2 regions of the Streptomyces sp. NPDC002104 genome follow, and region 2 is predicted to be linked to the other one. Evidence: predicted binding sites of a transcription regulator. Region 2 holds the regulator's gene; the other holds the start of a gene.
What was found. The regulator HspR, encoded in region 2, represses chaperone genes until heat shock. The targets are predictions, from matches to a motif close to TTGAGNNNNNNNNNCTCAA.
Positions count from the first base shown of each region.

Region 1: lon (endopeptidase La) is a predicted target of HspR. The motif match lies at 3,596-3,614, and genes of this name have one in related genera.

Region 1 covers NZ_JBSFDF010000026.1:80,486-85,848, reverse strand. Annotated here, with positions in the region: gene ACWCP2_RS22240 (protein phosphatase 2C domain-containing protein) at 1-432, shown strand, start outside; gene ACWCP2_RS22235 (MarR family winged helix-turn-helix transcriptional regulator) at 538-978, opposite strand; gene lon (endopeptidase La) at 1,177-3,573, opposite strand; gene ACWCP2_RS22225 (DUF4097 family beta strand repeat-containing protein) at 3,933-4,736, opposite strand.
Region 2 covers NZ_JBSFDF010000042.1:5,264-10,626, forward strand. Annotated here, with positions in the region: gene dnaK (molecular chaperone DnaK) at 1-267, shown strand, start outside; gene grpE (nucleotide exchange factor GrpE) at 267-935, shown strand; gene dnaJ (molecular chaperone DnaJ) at 1,008-2,198, shown strand; gene ACWCP2_RS28345 (heat shock protein transcriptional repressor HspR) at 2,200-2,652, shown strand; gene ACWCP2_RS28350 (helix-turn-helix transcriptional regulator) at 2,832-3,875, opposite strand; gene ACWCP2_RS28355 ((2Fe-2S)-binding protein) at 4,158-4,469, shown strand; gene ACWCP2_RS28360 (pyridoxamine 5'-phosphate oxidase family protein) at 4,656-5,102, opposite strand; gene clpB (ATP-dependent chaperone ClpB) at 5,202-5,363, shown strand, end outside.

The sequences.
Region 1 (5,363 bases), on a different contig from region 2:
GTCGAACACCTGGTGCTCTCGGACTCCGTGCTCCTCCTCCAGGCACCCGGGGGCGAGGTGCGCGCCGTCCTCGACGACCGGCTCGACCGGATCCCGCGCGAACGGCTGCGTACGGAGGCCTCCGCCGACCTGCTGCGCAATGCGGAGGGCGGCTTCTACACCGCGGCCGCGGACCCGGAGGTGGCGGCGCGGGCGGTGACCGGGCGGACGCCGCGCGCGGAGGTGCGGGCGGTGGCGGCGCTCACGGACGGGGCCAGCCGGTGGACGGACACGTTCGGGGAGGGCGACTGGGCCGAATGCCTGGCGGTGCTGCGCAAGGAAGGGGCGCAGTCCCTGATCGACCGGGTCCGCGCGCTGGAATCGGACCCGGACCGGGCGCACCGCCGCGACAAGCGCCACGACGACGCGTCGGCGGTGTACGCGGAGCTCTAGGCGGGCCGGGGGTTCGGGGGGCCCGGGGATTCGGGGGGGCGGGGGGCTCGGGGATTCGGGGGCCGCGGGACCCCGGACCCCATGCACCCCGGAACGCCCCGGGTGCTATTCGCCGCCCGCGTTCAACTGGTTCAGGAGCCGGGCCAGTTCCGCGACTTCCCCGCGGTCCCAGTCCGCGAGCTTGCGCATGTACTGCTCGCGCCGGGCGCCCCGGACCCGCAGGAAGCGCTCCCGGCCCTCCTCCGTGAGCCCGACCAGGAAGGCCCGCCCGTCCGCCGGGTCCGGCTCGCGGGCCAGTAGGCCCAGCACCTCCAGGGCCCGCAGCTGCCGGCTCATCGTGGCCTTGCCGACCCCGAAGTACGCGGCGAGCTCGGTCGCGCGCTGCCGCCCGGCGGCTTCCAGCCGTACGAGGAGCCCGTACGCGGCCGGTTCCAGCTCCGGGTGCAGCTCGCGCGCCATCTCCCCGGAGGAGGCGCGGGCCCGCCGGAGGAAGACGGACAGCTCCCGCTCCAGGGCAAGGAACTCCTGGTCTTCGGTCCCGTGCACGGCCCGCTCCTTCGCTGGTGGGTGGGCCACCAGTATTTCGCAGGGGGTGCGCCGGGGGCCCGGGGCCCCGCCGGAGCGGGAAACCCCGGGGCCCCAGGCCGTCTCTTTCGGATCTTGCGGGCCCGGCAAGATCCGAAAGAGCCGGCCTGGCCCGCGCGGAGGCCGCACTGCCGGCCGCTCCGTCGGCCCGCGCCCGGATCAGGCGGCGGCGACCGCCGGGACCCCGTCCGCGGCCAGGGCCAGCTCCAGGACCTGCCGTACGTCCGTCACCGGGTGCACCGACAGCCCGGCCAGCACCTCCGCGGGAACGTCGTCCAGGTCGGCCTCGTTGCGCTTGGGGATGATGACGGTGGTCAGCCCGGCCCGGTGCGCGGCCAGCAGCTTCTGCTTGACCCCGCCGATCGGCAGGACCCGCCCGGTCAGCGAGACCTCGCCGGTCATGGCCACGTCCGTGCGGACCTGGCGGCCCGACAGCAGCGAGGCCAGCGCCGTCGTCATCGTGATGCCCGCGCTCGGGCCGTCCTTGGGGACCGCGCCCGCCGGGAAGTGGATGTGCACGCCCCGGTCCTTCAGGTCGGCGACGGGGAGTTCCAGCTCGGCGCCGTGGGAGCGCAGGAAGCTGAGCGCGATCTGCGCCGACTCCTTCATCACGTCTCCGAGCTGGCCCGTCAGGGTGAGCCCGGCCGCGCCCGTCTCGGGATCGGCCAGCGAGGCCTCGACGAACAGGACGTCGCCGCCCGCCCCGGTCACGGCGAGGCCGGTGGCCACGCCCGGTACCGCGGTGCGCCGCTCGGCCGGGTCCTGGGCGGACTCCGGTACGTGGTGCGGCCGCCCGATGAGCCCGCGCAGGTCCTCCGCGCCGATCCGCAGCGGCAGCTCCCGCTCCCCCAGCTCGTGCTGGGAGGCCACCTTGCGCAGCAGCCGGGCGAGGGAGCGCTCCAGGGTTCGCACGCCCGCCTCGCGGGTGTACTCCCCGGCCAGCTTGCGCAGCGCGTCCTCCTCCAGGACCACTTCCTCCACGGCCAGGCCGGCGCGCTCCAGCTGCCGGGGCAGCAGGTGGTCGCGGGCGATGACGACCTTCTCGTCCTCGGTGTAGCCGTCGAGGCGGACCAGTTCCATCCGGTCGGCGAGGGCCTCGGGGATGGCTTCGAGCACGTTGGCGGTGGCGAGGAACACCACGTCGCTCAGGTCCAGTTCCACCTCCAGGTAGTGGTCCCGGAAGGTGTGGTTCTGGGCCGGGTCGAGGACTTCGAGCAGCGCCGCCGCCGGGTCGCCCCGGAAGTCGGAGCCCACCTTGTCGATCTCGTCGAGCAGGACGACCGGGTTCATGGACCCGGCCTCCTTGATCGCCCGGACGATCCGGCCGGGCAGCGCGCCCACGTACGTACGCCGGTGTCCGCGGATCTCGGCCTCGTCGCGGACTCCGCCCAGGGCGACGCGGACGAACTTGCGCCCCATGGCGTGGGCCACGGACTCGCCGAGGGAGGTCTTTCCGACGCCGGGAGGACCCACGAGCGCCAGCACGGCCCCGCCCCTGCGTCCGCCGACGACGCCCATCCCGCGCTCGGAGCGGCGCTTGCGCACCGCCAGGTACTCGGTGATCCGGTCCTTCACGTCGCTCAGCCCGGCGTGCTCCGCGTCCAGGACGGCGCGGGCTCCCCGGATGTCGTACTCGTCCTCGGTCCGCTCGTTCCAGGGCAGTTCGAGCACGGTGTCGAGCCAGGTGCGGATCCAGGAGCCCTCCGGGGACTGGTCGCTGGAACGCTCCAGCTTGTCGACCTCCTTGAGGGCGGCCTCCCGTACCTTCTCGGGCAGGTCGGCGGCCTCGACGCGGGCGCGGTAGTCGTCGGACTCCTCGCCCTCCTTCTCCCCGCTGAGCTCGCGCAGTTCCTTGCGCACGGCGTCGAGCTGCCGCTTGAGCAGGAACTCGCGCTGCACCTTGTCGACGCCGTCCTGGACGTCCTTGGCGATGGACTCGGCGACGTCCTGCTCGGCGAGGTGGTCGCTGAGGGCCTTGACCGCGAGCTTCAGCCGGGCGACGGGGTCGGCCGTCTCCAGCAGTTCCACCTTCTGCTCGACGGTCAGGAACGGGGAGTACCCGGAGTTGTCCGCGAGGGCCCCGACCCCTTCGATCTGCTGCACCCGGTCCACGACCTGCCAGGCCCCGCGCTTCTTGAGCCAGCTGGTGGCGAGCGCCTTGTACTCCTTGACGAGCTCGGCGACGGCCCCGGGCAGCGGATCGGGGACGACCTCGTCCACCGTCTCGCCCTCGACCCAGAGCGCGGCTCCGGGCCCGGTCGTCCCCGCCCCGATACGCACCCTTCCGCGCCCGCGGATCAGCGCCCCGGGATCCCCGTCGGACAGCCGCCCCACCTGCTCGACGGTCCCGAGCACGCCGGTGCCGGCGTACGTCCCGTCGATCCGGGGCACGAGCAGCACCTTCGGTTTACCGCCCCCGGCCGCGGCCTGAGCGGCCTCCACGGCACCGCGCACCTCGGCGTCGGACAGGTCCAGCGGAACGACCATCCCGGGCAGCACGACCTCGTCGTCGAGCGGCAGCACGGGCAGGGTGAGCGTTACGGACGTCGAAGCCATGATGTTCCCTCCGGCAGTGAAGTTGAGCTATGCCGACTCAATGCACGTGAGCCCACCAATGTTCCCCAACGCCCGTTCGCCGGGGGCGAACAAGGGGCGGGGTGGTTCCGGGGCGCAACTGGGGCGCATCACCGGCCAGGCGACGGCATCACCGGAAATGCCCAGGTCACGAGGGGCGAAGACCGGCTCCGGGGAGGGCCTCGGGGAGGGTTCCGGGGAACTCGCGGAGTACGGGCCCGGCGGGCCCCGTGCCGACCTGCCCGACGTACCGGGGGATGTTCCGTACGAGGCCGTTCGAGGACTGGCAGGTCGCCGAAGCCCCGCATCCGGACGGGCGCCGGCCCGCGGGACGCGGCGGCTCACGCCTCCGAGACGGTGATGTCGCCTGAGGATGTCCGTACGGCGAGCCGGGCGGTCGCGGACGGGTCCGCGGGGACGGTGATGCTGCGCTCTCCGGACGTGCTGGAGACGTCGAGGGCGTACGGGGCCGCGGGAACCTTCACCCTGGCGTCGCCCGAGCTGGTCTCCACGGCGACCGAGGACGGTGTCTTCGCGAAGGCCAGGCGGATGTCGCCGGAGTCGGATCGGGCGTCCGCGTCAGGGCCGGCGAGGTTCTCGGCCGCGATCGAGCCCGAGGACGTACGGATCTTCAGCGGGCCGGCGATCCGGTCCGCCCGGACCGAGCCGGAGGACGTCCTGACGTCGGCGGCGGCCACCCCCGCCACCGTGACGCGGCCACTGCTGCTCCCGGCGGTGACCGTGGCGGAGGCGGGCACCTCCAGCCGGTAGTCGATGGAACAGCGGCCGGAGCAACTGCCGTGGGAGAGCGTCAGCACGCCGCCGGACAGCCGCTGGGCGGGCTCGGGCACGGTGTCGCCGTGGTAGTGGACCGTACGGCGGACGGTGACGCCCGGGCCGGAACCGGCGACCACCTCGATGGATCCGCTGCCCGCGTCCGCCACGTCGACCGCGGTGACGGCGCCGCCCACCGTGGCATCGGCGCTCGCGGTCTTCTCCGGACCCCCGCGGGTGACGAGCGCGCCGACGGAACAGCCCGTCAGCAGCAGCCCCGCGGCGAGGGCCGCGGCGGCGTACCTGGCGGTGGTGGTGGAGGTGAAGGTGACGGTGGCCCTGGTGCCGCGCGTACGCGTCTTCGTGGTCATACCGCCGATCGTGCCCGCGCGGTGGCTGCGGGGGCATGGGGCGTGTGCCCGGATCGGGGGTGGGGTTACCCCCCGGCGGCGGACGGGGGCGGGGGCCTGCTGGGGGGGCAGGCCCGGGTGGCGATGGCCCGCGTGACGGTACTCCAGGTCCCCGCGGCCCGGGTACTGGGCGTCCGGGGCCGGGGTCCGGGGCCGGCTCCAGGCCCATACCAGGCCAGGATCCGGTGCCGGTGCCGGTGCCAGGGGCCGGTGCCAGGGGCCGGGGCCGGGGCCGGGATCCAGGGTCCGGGGCCAGGGCAGGGGCAGGGGTCGCTGCCAGGGGCCGGGCCGGGGTCCGGGGCCGGCTCCAGGCCCAGACCAGGCCAGGGGCCGGGGCCGGGGCCGGGGTCGGTACCAGGGTCGGGTGCGAGGGTCGGGTGCCGATGCCGATGCCAGGGGCCGGGACCAGGGCCAGGGCCGGGATCCCGAGTCCGGGTCCGGGGCCGGACCCAGGGGTCGAGACCAGGGCCACGGGCGGGATCCAGGGCCAGGGGCCGGGTCCGGGGCAGGGGCCAGGGGCCGGGGTCCAGGGTCCGGGGCTGGGTCCGGGGCAGGGGCCAGGGGCCAGGGCCGGGGCCGGGGCCACGC
Region 2 (5,363 bases):
GTCCCGGCCGACGTCAAGGAAGAGGTCGAGGCCTCCATCGCCGAGCTGAAGGAAAAGCTCAAGGGCGAGGACGCGGCCGAGATCCGCACCGCGACCGAGAAGCTCGGTGCCGTCAGCCAGAAGCTCGGCCAGGCGATCTACGCCGACGCCGGTGCCCAGGCCGCCGGTGGCGCGCCGACCGGTGACGCCGGCCAGGCCGACGCCAACGACGACGTCGTCGACGCCGAGATCGTCGACGACGAGAAGCCGAAGGGTGGCGCTGCCTGATGTCGGAGGAGACCCCGGGCTTCGACGAGAAGCCCGAAGTCCCCGCCGACGGCACGCCCGAAGACGACGCCGCCGAGCCGAAGGCCGCAGCTTCCTCCAAGGAGGAGGCCGCGGCCCCGGCCGGGGATTCCGCAGCAGCACCCGACGTCGCTCTCCTGGCCCAGCTGGACCAGGCCCGTACCGCGCTCGGCGAGCGCACCGCGGACCTCCAGCGGCTCCAGGCGGAGTACCAGAACTACCGCCGTCGCGTGGAGCGGGACCGGATCGCCGTCAAGGAGATCGCGGTCGCGTCCCTCCTGACGGAACTGCTCCCGACCCTGGACGACATCGGCCGGGCGCGGGAACATGGCGAGCTGGTCGGCGGCTTCAAGTCGGTGGCCGAATCGCTGGAGACCGCCGCGGCCAAGATGGGCCTGCAGCAGTTCGGCAAGGAGGGCGAGCCCTTCGACCCGACGATCCACGAGGCCCTGATGCACTCGTACGCGCCGGACGTCACCGAGGACACCTGCGTGGCGATCCTGCAGCCGGGGTACCGCATCGGCGAGCGTACGATCCGTCCCGCGCGGGTCGCGGTGGCCGAGCCCCAGCCGGGCGCGGCCCCGAAGTCCGAGGCGGCGGAAGGCGAGTCCGCGTCGGACAAGGACGCGGATGCCCCCGACAAGGGCTGACGCTGAGGCGCCCTTTGCACGACACGTACGGCACGTAGGACAAGAAGCGGTCCGAGAGGAGGGACACCGGGGATGAGCACGAAGGACTTCGTCGAGAAGGACTACTACAAGGTTCTCGGTGTCCCGAAGGACGCCACCGAGGCCGAGATCAAGAAGGCCTACCGGAAGCTCGCCCGCGAGTTCCACCCGGACGCCAACAAGGGCGACGCCTCGGCCGAGGAGCGCTTCAAGGAGATCTCCGAGGCGAACGACATCCTCGGTGACGCCAAGAAGCGCAAGGAGTACGACGAGGCCCGCGCCCTGTTCGGGAACGGGGCCTTCCGGCCCGGTCCCGGCGGGGGCGGCGGCGGCTCGTTCAACTTCGACCTCGGCGACCTCTTCGGAGGCCAGCAGCAGGGCGGCGCGGGCGGCGGCTTCGGCGGCGGCGGACTGGGCGACGTCTTCGGCGGCCTGTTCAACCGCGGCGGAGCCGGCGCGGGTGCGGGCACCCGTACCCAGCCGCGCCGCGGCCAGGACATCGAGTCGGAGGTCACCCTCTCCTTCACGGAGGCGGTGGACGGGGCCACGGTCCCGCTCCGGATGTCCTCGCAGGCGCCCTGCAAGGCCTGTTCGGGCACCGGCGACAAGAACGGCACGCCCCGCGTGTGCCCGACCTGCGTCGGCACCGGCCAGGTCTCGCGCGGCAGCGGCGGCGGCTTCTCGCTGACCGACCCCTGCGCGGACTGCAAGGGCCGCGGCCTCATCGCCGAGACCCCCTGCGACATCTGCAAGGGCAGCGGGCGGGCCCGCAGTTCCCGGACCATGCAGGTCCGGATCCCGGCGGGGGTCTCCGACTCCCAGCGGATCCGGCTGCGCGGCAAGGGAGCTCCGGGCGAGCGCGGCGGCCCGGCCGGTGACCTGTACGTGGTCGTGCACGTGGACGCGCACCCGGTCTTCGGCCGCAAGGACGACAACCTCACGGTGACCGTTCCGGTGACCTTCGCGGAGGCGGCGCTGGGAGCCGACATCAAGGTCCCGACCTTGAACGGCCCCTCGGTGACGCTGAAGCTGCCCCCGGGCACCCCGGGCGGCCGTACGATGCGGGCCCGCGGCAAGGGAGCGGTCCGCAAGGACGGCACCCGCGGCGACCTGCTCGTCACGGTGGAGGTCGCGGTCCCGACCGAGCTGAACGACAAGGCCCGCGAGGCCATGGAGCTGTACCGCGAGGCGACGGAGTCCGAGGACCCGCGCTCCGCGCTGTTCGAGTCCGCGAAGGGAGCATGACATGGACGGCCGCCGTAGGAGCCACTACCAGCTCACCGATGAGACCCCGGTCTACGTGATCTCGGTGGCCGCCCAGCTCTCGGGCCTGCATCCGCAGACCCTGCGCCAGTACGACCGTCTCGGCCTGGTCTCCCCGGGCCGTACGGCCGGGCGCGGCCGGCGCTACTCGGCCCGTGACATCGAACTGCTCCGCACGGTGCAGGCACTGTCCCAGGAAGAGGGCATCAACCTGGCCGGCATCAAGCGGATCATCGAGCTGGAGAACCAGGTCGCCGCGCTCCAGCAGCGCGTGGCCGAGCTCTCGAGCGCCGTCGACGGCGCGGCCGCCGTGCTCCAGCAGCGCGAGGCCCAGGTGCACGCCTCGTACCGGCGCGACCTGGTCCCGTACCAGGCGCCCCAGCCGGGCAACGCCCTGGTCGTCTGGCGGCCGGCGCCGAAGCGGCCGCTGGGCTGAGGCGGAGCCCGCAGCCCGTGGCCGGACCCGTACGCCCGTAGTGCGCAAGGCCCCGCCCGGACCCTCTCGAAGGGTCCGGGCGGGGCCTCTGTGCGTCTCTGTGCGTCTCTGTGTGCCGCCCTCGGGGCGTCGGAGGCCCGCGGGCAGCCAGGTGGCCGCCCGGGTCCGGCCGCAGGCCGTCAGCGCGGCTCCGGCAGCCCCTCGGCGTCCGTGGGGCCCGAGTCGTGGAGGATGCCGGACTCGGCGATGAGGTAGCCCAGTTGGGCCCTGCTGCCGCTGCCGAGGGCGGTGGCCAGTTTGGCGATGTGCGCGCGGCAGGTGCGCACGTTCATGCCGAGGCGCCGGGCGATGGCCTCGTCGACGTGCCCCTCGATGAGGAGGTGCGCGATGGAGCGCTGCACGCCGGAGATCCCGTCCGGGCTGTGCGTGTAGGTGACCTTGTCGTTCAGCGGTACGGCCCGGCGCCACAGCTGCTCGAAGACCTTGATGAGGTACTCGATCAGTCCGGGGTGCCGCAGTTCCAGCGCCACCCGCCGGTCATGGCTCGCGGGGATGAAGGCCACCGTACGGTCGAAGATCATGAGACGCTCGATGAGCTCCTCCAGTGTGCGGATCTCCACCTTGCCCGTGGAGATCCTGTCCACATAGGCGAGCGTGCCCTGGCTGTGCCGCACGGTGTGCTGGTAGAGCGTACGGATCTTCACGCCGCGGTCGATCATCGGCGAGGCGCGCTCCAGGGACTGACTGAGGCTGAACGTCGGCCGTGCGCCACCCGGCTGGACGGTCAGGGCCTCGGTGTGGCACTCGGCGGTGGCGAGGTCGATGGCCGCGTTGATCTGGTCGAATCCCTCCAGCACCGTGATGGCGTGGGTGTTGGCGGGGCTCTGGGCGCTGAGGGCGAGGAACGGCTCGAAAGCGTCGGTGAGATCCACGGCGGTTCGGCGCCGGTCCTGGATCTCGCGTTCGATCGGGTGGAGCCGCTGGGCGAGCGCGACGGACGGTGGAACCGCGCGGAGTTGGTTCGCGTCGTCCGGGTCGGGGCGCAGCAGGGCGAATTCGAGCAGGCAGGGGGCGTTCTTCACTTCACCGCGGGCGACGCGGCCGGTGCTCAGTGCCGCTGCGTAGAGTCGGGTTCCCTCGGCGCACATCTCCGTGACGGGGTGGTGATGTGTCGGGTTTGTTGTGCTCTGCGGCAAATCTCCACCCCCCAGGGTCCTGAACATGTAAGAACATGATGCATCGTCCCTGTGGCACTGACGTGCCTGAATGAGCCATCGTCTGTCAGTGCGGGGGAGAAGATTCCATCAAGTGAGGACGAAGCCGACCATGTATAAGAGAATGCTTCGCTCGGCGCTTGCCGTTGTTTTCTCCGTCGTCGCGATCTTTGGGGCAGTCGCCGCCGTCAACGGGGACACGGGAAGCGCGGATACCAGTGCGAGTGCGCCCGCCGAGAAGAAGGTCGGGAACGACTTCGGCTGGGACACCATCCCTGCGCGGGTTTCCTGATGACCCCCGACGACCACGGATTCCGCCGTGAAATGGCATCGGCATACCGCTCCGGCTGGCAGTTCATCGATCTCACCAGTGCCATTCCCTATGCCGGTGACTCGCTGAAGGTCACCCTCTTCGGCCAGCCCATCATCGTGGTGCGGGAAGAGGACGAGGACGTCCGCGCCTACCGCTGTCTGCGTCGTCCCCGGGGAGCGCCGCAGCCCGTCCGCTGCGAGATCCGGTACGGCATGGTCTTCGTCAATCTGGACCAGCGTGATCACCAACTTTTCGAGCCCGACTCCGCCGCCACCCCCCGCAGTGCCTGAAGCGATTCCCCTGTCGTCGCAGATCGCTCAGGTACTACCCCCCACACAGCGGCGCCATCGTGGACCTGACCACGATGGCGCCGCTGTGATGTTCCTGTCCAGAGGTCGGAACGCACAGGAACGAGCCGTACGGGAACGGGCCGTACGGGAACGGGCCCGCCGGCGCACCCGGCCGGACGCCTGCGCCTAAGCGCGCCCCATGGCCCGGTCCAGGCTGATCTCCACCACCACCCGGTCCGGGTTCGGCGAGGGCGTCCGCCCGTACCGCTCCGCGTAGCGGCGCACCGCCTCCGCGACCGAGGCCTCGTCGTCACGGACCACCGCGCGGCCCTCCAGGGTCGCCCAGCGCCGCCCATCCAGCTGGCACACCGCCACCCGGGCCCCGCCCTGCGGGCCGCCCTGCGACGCCAGCACGTTGCGGACCTTCTTGCTGTGCTTGTTGCTGATCACCCGTGCCAGCCCGGCCTGCGGGTCGTACGTCACGCCCACCGGGACCACGTGCGGGCTGCCGTCGGGGCGGTGGGTGGTCAGCGTGCAGATGTGCCGCTCCCGCCAGAAGGCGAGGTACTCCGGCGTCGGGTTGAGTACGTCTTGGGTCGGGCGGGCCGTGCCGGCCGGGCGGGGAGTCGACATGCGCGAAGAGTACGTCCCTCCACCTTGAGTGGAATAGACTCAACTTTGTGCAGGTTGCTCATGTAAAGCACACACAGGAGAGGAAGGGAGAAGGCGCACGTGGATGCCGAGCTGACCAACAGGAGCCGGGACGCGCTGAACGCGGCCACGACCAGGGCCGTCAAGGACGGGCACGCGGACCTGACGCCCGCGCACCTGCTGCTGGCGCTGCTCGCCGGCGAGGACAACGAGAACATCACCGACCTGCTCGCCGCGACCGAC